DNA from 3 places in the Embleya sp. NPDC059213 genome. Region 3 is predicted to be linked to each of the others. Evidence: riboswitches for the same ligand, from Rfam matches in the RefSeq annotation. Region 3 holds a riboswitch; each other region holds the start of a gene.

Region 1 (4,702 bases), on a different contig from region 3:
CAGGCGCAGCGCCGCGCCGAAGTCCAGGTCCGCGTCCGGCATCGCGTGCCGGGTCCGGCGGACCAGGGTGAGCAGCGTCTCGGCGTCGTTCGGCCGGTGCTCGGGGTCGCGCACGGTGGCCGCGCGCACCAGCGTGTCCAACGCGTGCGACAGACCCGGCACCGCGAGCGAGGGCGGCGGCACGTCGGCGTGCACGTGCTTGTAGATCACCTCGACCGCGGTCGAGCCGTGATGGGGCTGCCGGCCGGTGAGCATCTCGTAGAGCACCACACCCGCCGCGTAGACGTCCGAGCGCGGGGTGGACTCGCCGCGCTCGACCTGTTCGGGGGCGAGGTAGGCGACCGTACCGACCAGGACCTTGCCGGTCGCGGCGGTCGCGGTCGTGGTGGTCGCGCGGGCCAGCCCGAAGTCGCCGAGCTTGATCCCGCCGTCGTCGGAGATCAGTACGTTCTCCGGCTTGACGTCACGGTGCACGAAGCCCGCCCGGTGCGCGGCGGAGAGCGCGGCCAGCATCGGCTCCAGCACCCCGAACGCCTCGCGCGGGGTCATGTTGCCCAGATCCTGGAGCAACTCGCGCAGCGTGCGGCCCTCGACGTATTCCATCGCCAGGTACGCGACGGCGCCGTCGGTGCCCTGGTCGAAGACGTTGACCACGTTGGGATGCGACAGCCGCGCGGCGGCCTTCGCCTCCAGGATGAAGCGGCGGGTGAACTCGGGGTCCTGGGCGAGCCCGGCGTGCATCACCTTGAGGGCGACGGTGCGGTCGAGTCGGGTGTCGAGGGCCCGGTACACCGTGGCCATGCCACCCGCGGCAACTCGGGCATCGACCCGGTATCGACCGTCGAGCAGCCGCCCGACGAGCGGATCGTTCAAGGTCGTGTCCATGTTCAGGAGTGTAGGGTCCACTGTCCTGTGGACGCCGACGGTCTTCCCCTCGGTTCCCCGCCGACGGCCGGTGTGCGGCTCAGAAGGCGGGGTGTTCGGGGCTCGCCTCCAGCATGCCGGCCATCGGTGACGACGCGTGCGCATGATGACGCATCGGAATCCGCCCGGCGCGGTACGCCAGCCGACCGCCGTCCACCGCGTACCGCATCGCCTCGGCCATCAACCGCGGCGACTGCGCCCGGGTGACCGCCGTCGCCAGCATCACCGCGTCGCAGCCCAACTCCATCGCGAGCGCCGCGTCCGAGGCGGTGCCGAGCCCCGCGTCCAGCACCACGGGGACACCGGCCTGCTCGGTGATCAGCCGGATGTTGTGCGGGTTGCGGATGCCCAGGCCCGAGCCGATCGGCGAGCCGAGCGGCATCACCGCCGCGCAGCCCACCTGTTCGAGCCGGCGGGCGAGCACCGGGTCGTCGTTGGTGTAGGCCAGCACCCGGAAGCCGTCGTCGACCAGCCGTTCGGCGGCGTCCACGAGTTCCACCCCGTCGGGCAACAACGTGCGTTCGTCGGCCACCACTTCGAGCTTGACCCAGTCGGTCTCCAGCGCCTCGCGGGCCAACCGTGCGGTCAGCACCGCCTCGCCCGAGGTGAAACACCCGGCGGTGTTCGGCAACACCCGGATGCCCAGCCGGCGCAGCACGTCCAGCACCGAGCCCGCGGTTCCCGGGTCCACCCGGCGCATCGCCACGGTGGTGATCTCGGTGCCCGAGGCGATCAGCGCCTGCTCCAGGATCTCCAGGCTCGGCGCGCCACCGGTCCCGGTGATCAGTCGCGAGGTGAAGGACTCCCCGGCGATCGTCAGCTTGTCTTCCTTGTCGTCGGCCATGCCGTCACCCTCCCTGGACGGCGGTCAGCACCTCGACGCGGCTGCCCGCGTCGAGCACGGTCTCGGCCCACGCCCCGCGCGGCACCACCGACTCGTCCACCGCGACCGCGACGCCCTTGGCGGCGGTGGTCAGCGTGGCCACGAGTTCGGCGACGGTGGTGCCGGTGGCGACGTGGCGCCGGTCGCCGTTGACGCGGACCTCGATGCCGTCGGTGCCGCCGACGGGGACCTCGGTGTCGTTCATGCCATCACCTTCCGGGCGGCGGTCGCGAAGCGGTCGGGCCCGAACGGCGCGACGAGTTCGGGGGTGGTGCCGTGCGCGAGGATCTCCGCCACGGTGTCGGCGGTGATCGGGGTGAGCAGGATGCCGTGCCGGTAGTGCCCGGTGGCCACCACCAGGCCGGGCAGCGCGGAGCGGCCCAGGATCGGCGCGTTGTCCGGGCTGCCGGGGCGCAGCCCCGCGAGCGTCTCGACCAGCGGCAGCTCGGTGATGCCGGGGACGAGTTCGTGTGCGTCGCGCAGGAGTTCGTACACGCCGCCCGCGGTCACCTCGGTGTCGTGGCCGAGTTCGTGCTCGGTCGCGCCGATCACCAGTTCGCCGTCCGCGCGCGGGACCAGGTACATGCTGCCGCCCTTGACCACGCCGCGAACGTTGCGGGACAGCAGCGGCAGCAGCGCCGGCGGTACCTTCAGCCGCAGGATCTCGCCCTTGACCGGCCGCACCGGCGGGACCACCTCGGGCGGCAGGCCCGGGATCAGCGCCGAACGGCAACCGGCCGCGAGCAACACCTGGTCCGCGAGCAGGTCGCGTCCGCCGACCGTACGCACGCCGTACGCGCGCTCGTCGGCGACCAGGACCCGCTCGACGCCCTCGCGCACGAAGGCGACGCCGGCCCGGGCGCAGGCCGCGAGCAGCGCCGCGACCAGCCGACGGTTGTCGATCTGGTGGTCGTCCTCGACGTGCAGGCCACCGGTGATCGCCGGGGACAACATCGGTTCGAGCCGCCGGCACTCGCGGCTGGTCAGCCAGGACGATTGCAGGCCCAGTCGTTGCTGGTAGGCGTGCAGGTCCTTGAGGACGGCCCGGTCGTCCGCGTCCAGCGCGACCGCGATCGTGCCGCACGCGCGGTAGCCCGAGGGCAGGTCCGCGGCCTCGGCCAGTTCGGCCGCGAACTCGGGGTAGCGCCGGGCCGATTCGATGCTCAGCCGGAGCAGGCTCTCCTCGCCGTACTGGAGTTCGGAGACGGGGGTGAGCATGCCGGCGGCGGCGTGCGAGGCACCTCGGCCCGGGGTCGGGTCGACGACGGTGACCGAGAGTCCGTGGCGGGTGCGGGCGCGCCAGGCGACGGACAGTCCGACGACGCCCGCGCCGACCACGACGACATCGGTGGGGTGCTCGGACATGGTGGGTCCGGCCATGGTGAGAAGAACTCCCTTCGCCGGTATGACCCGGATCAGGTTCGGACGGTCGGGGGCTCGCAGCCCCCCTCTCAGCCCGGTCTCACCGGGCTCCCGTGACCTCTCCACACTACGACACCGGTTTCCGGTGCCCGGGAGCGCCCGAGTACGCCGACGATGTCCTTGACTGAGTCAAGACCCTGCGCGTCGGCGGTCTCGGGCCGCGTCATAGGGTGCCCTTCATGGACAACGTGCTCGTCGTGGGCGCCGGCATGGCCGGCCTGCAAACCGTGGTGGCGCTGCGGGACCAGGGGTACACCGGTCGCGTCACCCTGCTCGGGGCCGAGGCGCACGCGCCGTACGACCGGCCGCCGCTGTCGAAGGAGGTGCTCGGCGGCAAGACCGACGACACGTCCTTCGAGGCGGACTGGGCCGCGCTGGAGACCGAGGTGTTGTTCGGCCGCACCGCGACCGGACTGCGCCCGGGCGTGGTGGACACCGACGCGGGCGAGATCGCCTTCGACCGACTGGTGATCGCGACCGGCTCGCGTGTGATCGACCTGCCCGGCGCCGCCGAGGTCCCCGGCGTGCACGTGCTGCGCACCATCGACGACGCCCGCGCGCTGCGCGCCGCACTGGTGCCCGGCGCCCACGTGGTGATCGTCGGCGCGGGCTGGATCGGCGCCGAGGTGGCCACCGCCGCGGCCGCCGCCGGTTGCCCGACCACCGTGGTCGAGGCCCTGCCCACCCCGCTCGCCGGACCCTTCCCGGAGGCCGTCGGCGCCCGGTTCGTGCCGTGGTACGCCGAGGCCGGCGTGGAACTGCTGGTGGGCGCGCGGGTGGATCGGCTGGAGGCGGGCGCGGTGCACCTGACCGACGGCCGCCGGCTGCGCGCCGACGCGATCGTGGTCGGCATCGGGGTGCGCCCGGCCACCGAGTGGCTGGCCGACTCCGGCGTGACCCGCAACGAGCGCGGCTTCGTCGAGGTGGACGACCACCTGGCCACCTCGATGCCCGGGGTATACGCGGTCGGCGACTGCGTGGACTTCCCGTCCGCCCGCTACGGCACCCGGATGAACGTCGAACACTGGGACAACGCGCTCCAGGCGCCGCGCGTGCTGGTGGCCAACCTGCTCGGCGGCGACCAGGCGTACGACCCGGTCCCCTACTTCTGGTCCGACCAGTTCGGCCGGATGGTCCAGTACGTCGGCCGGCACGGCGCGAGCGACGAACTGGTCTTCCGGGGCGCGGACGAGGACGGCAAGTGGACCGCGGGCTGGTTCGCCGGCGACCGGCTGGTGGCGCTGCTCGCCGTCGCCCGACCGCGCGACCTGGCCCAGGGCCGCAAGCTCGTGCAACTGGGCACCCCGGTGGACCGGGAGCGGTTCGCCGACCCGGAGAACCCGCTCAAGTCGGTCGCGCTCTGACGGCCCGGCGCCGGTCCCACCGCCGGGCGCCGGCGGTCGGGACCGGGCGCTGAACCTAAACTTGGCCGGGTGAGCGAGATCGACGCCAAAACAGAAGCCCTCGTCCCCG
Region 2 (4,702 bases), on a different contig from region 3:
GGCACGTTGCCGCGCGAGGCGTTTCGGCACTACGTCGTGCAGGACTCGCACTACCTGCGCGATTACGCCAAGGCGCTCGCGGTGTGCGCGGCCAAGGCGCCGGACGAGGCGACGACCGTGCAGTTCGCGAGCGACGCGGCCGGCGCGATCGCCGCCGAGCGTTCGCTGCACGAGGGCTTCATGGTCGACTTCGGCAGCTCGGTGGCCGACGCCACCGCGACCGAACCGGTGTTGCCGAGTACCCGGGCGTACGTCAGCTACCTGCTCGCCACCGTGCACAACGGCTCCTTCGCCGAGGGCGTCGCGGCGGTGCTGCCCTGCTACTGGATCTACGCCCGAGTGGGTGACGCCCTGCTGGCCAAGGGCTCGCCCGACGAGTTGTACGAGCGCTGGATCGCCACCTACGGCGCCGAGGAGTTCCAGGCGACGGTGCGCGCGGTGCTCGATCTGGTCGACCGCGTCGGCGAGGACATCTCGGCGACCGAGCGGGCCCGGATGGTCGAGCACTTCACCACCACGGCGCGCTACGAGTGGATGTTCTGGGATGCCGCGTGGCGCGGCGAGCGCTGGCCGGTCTGAGCCCGTCCGGGCCGGTCCGGGCGCATCCGGCCGGCCCGGAACCGCCTGCCCGGATACGACGTGTCCTCCCGGGGAATGTGCTCCCCGGATGTGCACGTCTCGCGTGGGTTCGCGTGACTGGGGGTTGGACGATGGAGACATGGCCGCGCTGGGTGCGCATCGGCGTACCCGCGCTCGTACTGGTGCTGCTGTGCTGGTTGCTGATCTGGCTGTTCTCGGCCTTCCTGTGGGTCATCGTCAAGGGCGTGGTCGGGCTGTGCGTCACGGTCGGGATGGTCGTGCTCGCCCGCACCGCGGTGGTCGGCCGAAACCCGCGCGACCCGCTCGGCTGAACCCGGCGCTGGTCGTGCGGCCGGGGGTGTGCCAGGGTGGGGGCGCACCACACGGAGATACACGGGAGCTCGGGGCACCGGGCTGAGAGGGCGCTGAGGCCGCGCCGACCGCAGAACCTGACCGGGTAATGCCGGCGTAGGGAGCCTTTCCATGACCTCGCACGACACTTCGCTGCCCGCTGCCCCGTCGGCCGACCCGGTCGGCGCGCACACGGTCACCAGCGGACCGATCACCCCCGCCCACCACCGCGGTTACGTCGCCGGATCACGCGAGGATCTGCGCGTTCCGGTACGCACGGTGCATCTGACCAACGGCGAGACGGTTCGCCTCTACGACACCTCGGGCCCGTACACCGACCCGGCCTTCGAGGTGGATGTGCGCCGCGGCCTGCCCGCGCTGCGTGCGGCCTGGATCGAGGAGCGCGGCGACACCGTGCGCTACGACGGCCGGATCGGGGCGCTGACGCCGGCCGGGTTCGCGGTGCCCGGTGCCGGGGCCCGACCCAGGCGCGCGTCCGGCTCCGAGGCGGTGACCCAACTCGCCTACGCGCGACGCGGGCTGGTCACCCCGGAGATGGAGTTCGTGGCGATCCGCGAGGGCCTGGCGCCCGAGCTGGTCCGGGACGAGATCGCCGCCGGACGGGCGGTGTTGCCCGCGAACGTCAACCACCCCGAGATCGAGCCGATGGTGATCGGCAAGAACTTCCTGGTCAAGGTCAACGCGAACATCGGCAACTCGGCGGTGACCTCCTCGATCGAGGAGGAGACCGACAAGCTGGTGTGGGCGATCCGGTGGGGCGCGGACACCGTGATGGACCTGTCCACCGGCAAGGACATCCACACCACCCGCGAGTGGATCGTGCGCAATTCGCCGGTCCCGATCGGCACGGTGCCGCTCTACCAGGCGCTGGAGAAGGTGAACGGCAAGCCCGAGGAACTCACCTGGGAGCTCTACCGGGACACCGTGATCGAGCAGTGCGAGCAGGGCGTGGACTACATGACGGTGCATGCCGGCGTGTTGCTGCGCTACGTGCCGCTGACCGCCCGGCGCAAGACCGGGATCGTCTCGCGGGGCGGTTCGATCATGGCCGCGTGGTGCCTGGCCCATCACCGGGAGAACTTCCTCTACACGCACTTCGCCGAGCTGACCGAGATCCTGCGCGCGTACGACGTGACCTACTCGCTCGGCGACGGACTGCGTCCGGGCTCGATCGCGGACGCCAACGACGCGGCGCAGTTCGCCGAGTTGGAGACGCTGGGCGAACTGGGCCGGATCTCCCGGTCGATGGACGTGCAGGTGATGATCGAGGGGCCGGGCCATGTGCCGATGCACAAGATCAAGGAGAACGTCGACCTCCAGCAACGCATCTGCGACGAGGCGCCGTTCTACACGCTCGGCCCGCTGACCACGGACGTCGCGCCGGGCTACGACCACATCACCTCGGCGATCGGCGCGGCGATGATCGGCATGTGGGGCACCGCGATGCTCTGCTACGTGACGCCGAAGGAGCACCTGGGCCTGCCCGATCGGGACGACGTCAAGGCGGGCGTGATCGCCTACCGGATCGCGGCCCACGCGGCGGACCTGGCCAAGGGCCATCCGGGCGCACAGGCGTGGGACGACGCGCTCTCCGACGCCCGCTTCGAGTTCCGTTGGCAGGATCAGTTCGACCTGGCGATGGACCCGGACACCGCACGGGCCTACCACGACGCGACGCTCCCGGCGGAGCCGGCCAAGACGGCCCACTTCTGCTCGATGTGTGGGCCGAAGTTTTGCAGCATGCGGATCTCGCACGACATCCGGGCCGAGCACGGCGACGGGGCCGCTGCGGCTGCGGCCGAGGTGGACGCCGAGGCCGGGATGCGCGCCAAGTCGGCGGAGTTCGCGGCGGCGGGCAACCGGGTCTATCTGCCGCTGGCCGACTGACGCTCGCAGGCGGGCCGGACGACGTCTCGGGAGCAGGGTGGCTCCCGCTCCCGGGACGTCGTCAGGTCGGTCCGGGCGGGCCGTTCTCGCCGGCGACGATGACGCCGTGCTCGTAGGCGAACACCACCGCCTGGGCCCGATCGCGCAGACCCAATTTGGCGAACATGCTGCCCACGTGGCTCTTCACGGTCGCCTCGGTGACCACCAGGTGGGCGGCGATCTCGCTGTTGGAGAGGCCGCGGGCGACCAGGAGCAGGGCTTCTCGTTCGCGTGGGGTCAGGCCGGCCAGGAGAGTCGGTGGTGAGCGGAGTGGTTCGGTACGGGTGGCGAAGTTCTCGATCAGGCGCCGGGTGATCGAGGGCGAGAGCAGCGCCTCGCCGGCGTGGACGACGTGGATCGCCTCCAGGAGCCGCGCCCGGGAGGCGTCCTTGAGCAGGAATCCGGCCGCGCCCGCCCGCAGCGCGCCGAAGACGTACTCGTCCAGGTCGAATGTGGTGAGGATGAGCACACGCGGAGGCGGCGAGATGCCCTGGGCGTGCAATCGGGCGGTGGCCTCGACACCGTCCATGCGTGGCATCCGGATGTCCATCAGGATCACGTCCGGGCGCAGGTCGGCCGCCAGTTCGATCGCCTCGTCGCCGTCCTCGGCCTCGCCGACGACGACCAGGTCGTCCTGGGTCTGGAGGAACAGGCGCAGGCCGGTTCGGATCAGCTCCTGGTCGTCGACGATCAGCAAGCGGATGCTCCGGGCGCTCATATGGCCTCAGCCAGGGGAAGCCGGGCCGCGACCCGGAATCCGCCGTCCGGAGCGGGGCGGGCCTCCAGTTCGCCGCCGAGGAGGCCGACGCGCTCGCGCATGCCGGCGATGCCGTGTCCACCCGAGGAGGGTTCGGGCACCTGCTCGCCGTCGTTGACGACCGCGATGTCCAGGTGCGTACGGCCGAAGTCGAGGGTCACCGTGACGTGGGTGGGTCGGGCGTGCTTGAGCACGTTGGTCAGTGCCTCCTCGACGATGCGGTAGAGCGACAACTCGACGCCGCCGGCGAGCGGTCGGGACGTGCCGGTGATCTCCAGGTGCGCCGGCAGCCCGGCCTCGCCGTACGAGGCGACCAGTGTGGGCAGTTGCGCCAGCGAGGGCTGCGGGCGCATCCGTACTCCCTGATTTGGCTCGCGCAGCAGCAGCAACATCCGGCGCAACTCGACCAGGCTCTGCTCGGCGTTGGTCTCGACTCGCTCCAGCGTGTCGTCGGCCACGTCGGGCGCGGTGCGCAGCACGTCGCGGGCGCCGCGCACGCCGACCAGTGTCACGGTGACCGAGTGGGCGATGATGTCATGCAGTTCGCGGGCGATCGCGGCGCGCTCGCGCTGGGCCGCGATGACGGAGAGCTGTTCGTGCTCGCGCTCCAGGTGGGCGGCGCGTTCCTCCAGGGCCGCGGTGTAGCGGCGCCGGGTCTGGGCGTAGGTGCCCAGGCCCCACGCGAGGATGGGGACGGGAAACGAGGCGATGTCCGCCACCATCAGGAACAGCGCCGTCGGCGCGAGAGCGGCCACCGACACTCGTCGCTCGCGCAGTTCGGCGACGGTGAACAGGGCCACCAACGCCGGTGCCCCGCCGGGGTTGCCGCCGGTTGCCACGAGCAGCACCTCGACCGCGCAGACGGCCGGCAGTACGGTGAGCGTCGCGTGCCGTCGGGCGAGCAGGAGCGCACCGGTGCAGATGACGAGTGCGACGAGGATCGGCCGGACGGGCGTCGAGTCGTCGAACGTCAGGCTGAGTTCGACGATGGTGGTCACCACCGCGACGACGGCGTCCAGCACCGCGAAGCGGCGCGCATGGATCCATCGGCGCGCCGCTCGTGCGGGT
Region 3 (4,702 bases):
TCGCTGTAGTAGCGCAACGCGCTGGGGCTGAGTCCCACCCGCCGCGCGAACATCCCGATCGGCACCAGTACCTCGTTGTTCGTGTCGCTCGTGTCGTCCATGCCGCGAGTCTGTGGCTTCGACCGACTCGAAGGTCAACTCCGCTCGGCGGGCACCGATGATCCGCCCGAACGCGGGTAGCGGACAGCACGCGACGGCAACCCATGAAACGACACGAACAGGAACGAACAAGGAGGTTTGCCATGCCACGCGGATCCAGCCCGAAGCGCGAGCGGCAGTACGAACACATCAAGGAGGGTGCCCGAAAGCGCGGCACCGGCGAGAAGCGCGCGGAGGAGATCGCCGCCCGAACGGTCAACAAGGAGCGTGCCCGTGCCGGCGAGTCGAAGACGGCGAGCCGTTCCTCGACGCACGACATGTCCTCGGCCGAGCGCGGTGGCCGGAACTCGCACAAGGGCGCGCAGGGTCCGACCTACGACCAGCTCTACGCGGATGCCAAGCGGCGCAATCTCAAGGGCCGCTCGACGATGAACAAGGCCGAGTTGGCCAAGGCGCTCGGCACCCGCTGACCCACCGGTGGATCACGGCCGCGTCGGGAGGAGGCACCCGACCGACGCGGCCGGCCCACCTCAACGCGCCGCGACCGCCCGCCGCCGGTCCCACGCGACCGCGACGTACGCGGTCACGCCCGCGAGCGCGAACGAGAACAGCGAGGCCGAGGTCCAGGTCTGCGCGTGGATGTGCAGCGCGTCCTGGATGTGCCCCCAGAACGTCGCCCACCACTCGACCGAGCCCGGGTTGATCAGCTGGTACATGCAAAATCCCAGCGCCCACGGCGCGACCATCACCCAGCGCGCCGGCGCGTGGTCGCCCAGGTCCCAGCCGGCCCGGCCGCGCCCGGCGAACAGGTCCACCGCGAGCACGCCCAGTAGTGGGATGAAGATCGAACCGATCAGCGACAGGAAGCTCGCGTAGGTGTCGAAGTCGTTCACCATCAGCGCGAACCCGGTGACCAGCGCACCCACACCCAGGCAGAGCACCCGGCGATCCACCCGCGGCGCGAGGTTCTGGATGGACATCGCGGTGCTGTAGACGTTGGCGAAGCTCTGGTCCACCTCGCGCACCACCAGCACCGCGAAGAACACCCACCCGGCGGTGACGCCCAGGAACGAGTCGAAGATCTTGTCCGGGTCGCCGCCCACCTGGGCGAGGGCGACCAGGCCGAGCAGGTAGCACCAGATGCTGGTGATCGAGAACCCGCTCAACGCGGCCCAGAACGCGGGCTTGGTGCCGCGCGAGTGGCGGGTGTAGTCGGACGCCAACGGGACCCAGGAGACCGCGACCGCGAGCGCCGCGTCCATCGCCGGGAAGAACCCGGACCACGAACCCTCGGTCATCGGCGGCAGGCCCTCGCGCCACAGCTGCACCGAGAAGTAGAGCATCGCGATGCCCACCGCGACCGTCACGTAGCGGCGCAGGATCCGCAGCATGCCCAGCGGGCGCAGCGTCATCGCCGTGGTGACCGCGCCGGCGGCGACGATGTAGAGCCAGTGCGGGCCGTCGCCGTCGGTCATCGCCTCGATGCCGATCGAGATCACCAGCAGCTCGAAGGTGCCCCAGCCGATGCACTGGACGATGTTGAACACCGTCGGCACGTACGAGATCTTGGTGCCGAACAGGCCGCGCAGCACCGTCATCGCGGGTGCGCCGCTGCGTGCACCGGGGATGCCGGCGACCGCGACCATGAGCGTGCCGATCAGCGTGCCGCCGACGGCCGCGACGATCGCGGCGACCATCGACAGTTGCGGGTAGCCGACCGGGGCCAGCACGTACAGGGCGCCGGAGAAGCCGAGCAGGCTCACCCCGAGGTTGGCCCAGAACGCCGCCTGGTCGCGGAAGCCGAGGGTGCGTGGTGGGGCGGTGTCCAGGATCAGGGGTGCCTCGGCGCCGGCGTGCGGCGTCTCGGGGCGTGCGTCGTCGACGACAGGAGCCGACATGGCTCTACCTGCTCTCCCTACGCCGGCATTACCCGGACAGGTTCAAGCGGTCGGTGGCCCCGGGGTGTGCACCGGCTCGACGCCGACACCCCATGCCGCCCTCTCAGCCCGGTTGGTCCGAGCTCCCGCGATGGCGTGGCGAACAGTACGCGCCTCGCGGGCGGCTTGGGAAGGCGGGGTGGGGGAAGGCGACCTCGGGCCGGGTCGCCCGGCGGGCGCGGGAGATGCCCCCGGGTGGTGATTCGCGCCGTCCCGGGCGGGTGCGGCAACGTCCTGGGCGGGCAGGCGGCACCGACCCGGATCGGCGGCACGTGCCGTTTTCCACGGGTAGGGCTCACCATCCCGAGTGGGTGAAGCCCGCCCAGCCGGTCAGGTCGTCCGGGACGATCGCGCGGGCGCGGGCGGCCAGTTCGGCCGGCATCGCGGCCGGGATGCCGCGTTTGGGGTCGCGCAGCCACAACTGCGCGGTACGCACCGCCTGGGCCGGGGGGAGGTCGCGGCGGTCGAGGTAGTGGTGGGCCATGTACAGGACCAGCGCGGTGGTCGTCTCGTCCACCGGCCACAGCGTGGACACCACCGTGTGGGTGCCGGCCGTCAGGTATTCGGCGCCCACCCGCCAGGTCTCGTCGTGACCGCCGGCCGGTACGAACGCGATCGGGTCGCCGGCGGTTCGGCCGATCTCGATCGGGCTTCGCCGGACCGGCTCGCTGCTCCGCCGCGCGGCGACCTCGCACAGCAGGCGCGGTGCGCCGATGTAGGAGATCTGCGCGTGTTGCAGCGCGTGCCGGCGGCGGCCGTCGACGAGTGACCAGGCCGCGTGCCACGGGACCATGCCGAACGGTCCGGCGGGCAGCAGGACCAGGGACGGCGCGCGGCCGAACGAGCCGGGCAGCGCGGTCAGTACCGGTTCCATCACCGCGCCCCAGGCCCAGCCGCACAACGCGTCGAGCAGGTCCGCCCAGTTCTCCCGATCGCCCTCGGCCAGGGCCAGGCCGTAGTCCAGTTCGGGCAGGTCGAGCACCCGCGTCGTGCCGTCCGTGCCGGTCGACACCGCTGCGCCGGGGACGAGTTGCACCAGCGCGTCGCTGCCGAGCCGGCCCAGCGCGGCGGCGATCTCGGCGGCGGACGGCGGGTCGAGCAAGCTGCGCCAGGCGATGCCGCGCGGGTCGAGTCCGATCCGGGCCGAGGCCACCTGCGCGGCGGCCCGGAGCAGGTGGGCGTGCTCCGGCGCGGCCCGGTGGGCGCGTCGGAAGCAGATCCGCGCCTGGTCCCAGGCCCGTCGATCACCGCCGGGCGCCGCGCTCGCGCTCGCGGCGTGGGCGATGCCGGCCGTGTAGGCGAATTCCGGCCAGTGCGCATCGGCGCCGTCCAGCGCGCCGAGTGCGTCGGTCAGCAACTCGATCGCCTCCGCGAGCAACTCGCGCACGGCGTCCGGACCCTCGTCCGTCGACTCCTCGGCCAGCGCCTCGGCACACCGTGCCCGACCGCGCTCGCCCCGTTCCCACGCCCGCCGCGTCTCCGCGTCGACGTCCTCCACGCTCACCCCCGCTTGCCCCCGCTCGCCCCCGCTCGCGGGACCACGGTACCCGGGCGACGCCCGGGCGGGACGCAGCGCGCACCGATACCGCGATCAAGAAATCGGCGGGGCCGACCGCCACCGGGCACCGGCCCCGACCCGACCCCACCGTCGCCGTCCCACCACCGTCCCGCCGGCGGTTCGTCGACGCGCCGCCGACGCCGTTCCCCCGCCGCCGAAACCGCGCGAAGCGGACTGCCTCGTGGCTCTTCCGTCCTGGTTTACCGGCGCGTAACTTACTCGTGAGTCACCTCTCCGACGCCGTCCCTGGGCGTCGTTTCACCCTGCAATCTCGCGGGTCGGGCCACGCCCCGACCATGACGTCAGGAGACCCTCATGGGTCGATTCCGCATGCGCCCGGGCGCTCGTGCGGTCGCCGTCGTCTCGGCCGCGATTCTCGCCGGGACCACGCTCGGTCCCGCCGCGTCGGCCGGCACCGTCCCCACCCACACCCCCGCGGCAGCCGTGCAGGCCGCCGCGGGAACGTCCCTGCGCTTCGTCGACATCCCCGGCGACGGCGGCACCAGGCTCGCCGCCAACGTGATCGCCCCCACCGGCGGCGCACCCGACACCCGCTACCCGGTCGTGGTGCTCCCGACCAGTTGGGCGATGCCGCAGATCGAGTACGTCGTGCCCGCGCAAAAGCTCGCCGAGCGGGGCTATGTCGTGATCGGCTACAACTCGCGCGGCTTCTGGCAATCCGGCGGCGAGATCGAGACGGCCGGCCCCGAGGACATCGCCGACGCGTCCCGGGTGATCGACTGGGCGCTCGCCAACACGCCCGCCGACCAGGGCCGGATCGGCATGGCCGGCGTGTCCTACGGCGCCGGCATCAGCCTGCTGGCGTCCGCGTTCGACCCTCGGATCAAGGCCGTGGTCGCGATGAGCGGCTGGGCCGACCTGATCGACTCGATCTACAGCGGCCGAACCGAACACGCGCAGGCCGCCGCGCTGTTGGGCGGCGCCGGCTTCCTCACCGGCCGGCCCAGCGCCGAACTCACCGAGATCCTGAAGAACTTCCTCTCCGGCAACCTGGCCAAGGAGGCGGACATGCTCGCGTGGGGCGCCAAGCGCTCGCCCGCGACCTACCTCGATCGGATCAACGCCAACGGCGCCGCGATCATGCTCG

What was found. A riboswitch is a leader RNA that binds a small molecule or an ion and turns the genes downstream of it on or off. The one in region 3 is predicted to bind thiamine pyrophosphate.
Region 1: linked by a shared signal. The riboswitch ahead of thiO (glycine oxidase ThiO) and the one ahead of ACFXMF_RS39800 (cytosine permease) in region 3 are both predicted to bind thiamine pyrophosphate.
Region 2: linked by a shared signal. The riboswitch ahead of thiC (phosphomethylpyrimidine synthase ThiC) and the one ahead of ACFXMF_RS39800 (cytosine permease) in region 3 are both predicted to bind thiamine pyrophosphate.

Annotation. Positions count from the first base shown of each region.
Region 1 covers NZ_JBHZAV010000041.1:53,811-58,512, forward strand. Annotated here, with positions in the region: gene pknB (Stk1 family PASTA domain-containing Ser/Thr kinase) at 1-885, opposite strand, end outside; gene ACFXMF_RS17760 (thiazole synthase) at 965-1,768, opposite strand; gene thiS (sulfur carrier protein ThiS) at 1,773-2,012, opposite strand; gene thiO (glycine oxidase ThiO) at 2,009-3,172, opposite strand; TPP riboswitch at 3,183-3,294, opposite strand; gene ACFXMF_RS17775 (FAD-dependent oxidoreductase) at 3,409-4,593, shown strand; gene ACFXMF_RS17780 (Rv2175c family DNA-binding protein) at 4,663-4,702, shown strand, end outside.
Region 2 covers NZ_JBHZAV010000107.1:22,791-27,492, forward strand. Annotated here, with positions in the region: gene tenA (thiaminase II) at 1-579, shown strand, start outside; gene ACFXMF_RS31365 (hypothetical protein) at 711-911, shown strand; TPP riboswitch at 963-1,071, shown strand; gene thiC (phosphomethylpyrimidine synthase ThiC) at 1,063-2,838, shown strand; gene ACFXMF_RS31375 (response regulator) at 2,900-3,595, opposite strand; gene ACFXMF_RS31380 (sensor histidine kinase) at 3,592-4,702, opposite strand, start outside.
Region 3 covers NZ_JBHZAV010000192.1:12,355-17,056, forward strand. Annotated here, with positions in the region: gene ACFXMF_RS39790 (MerR family DNA-binding transcriptional regulator) at 1-101, opposite strand, end outside; gene ACFXMF_RS39795 (plasmid stabilization protein) at 243-569, shown strand; gene ACFXMF_RS39800 (cytosine permease) at 630-1,997, opposite strand; TPP riboswitch at 1,993-2,136, opposite strand; gene ACFXMF_RS39805 (CHAT domain-containing protein) at 2,332-3,540, opposite strand; gene ACFXMF_RS39810 (alpha/beta fold hydrolase) at 3,910-4,702, shown strand, end outside.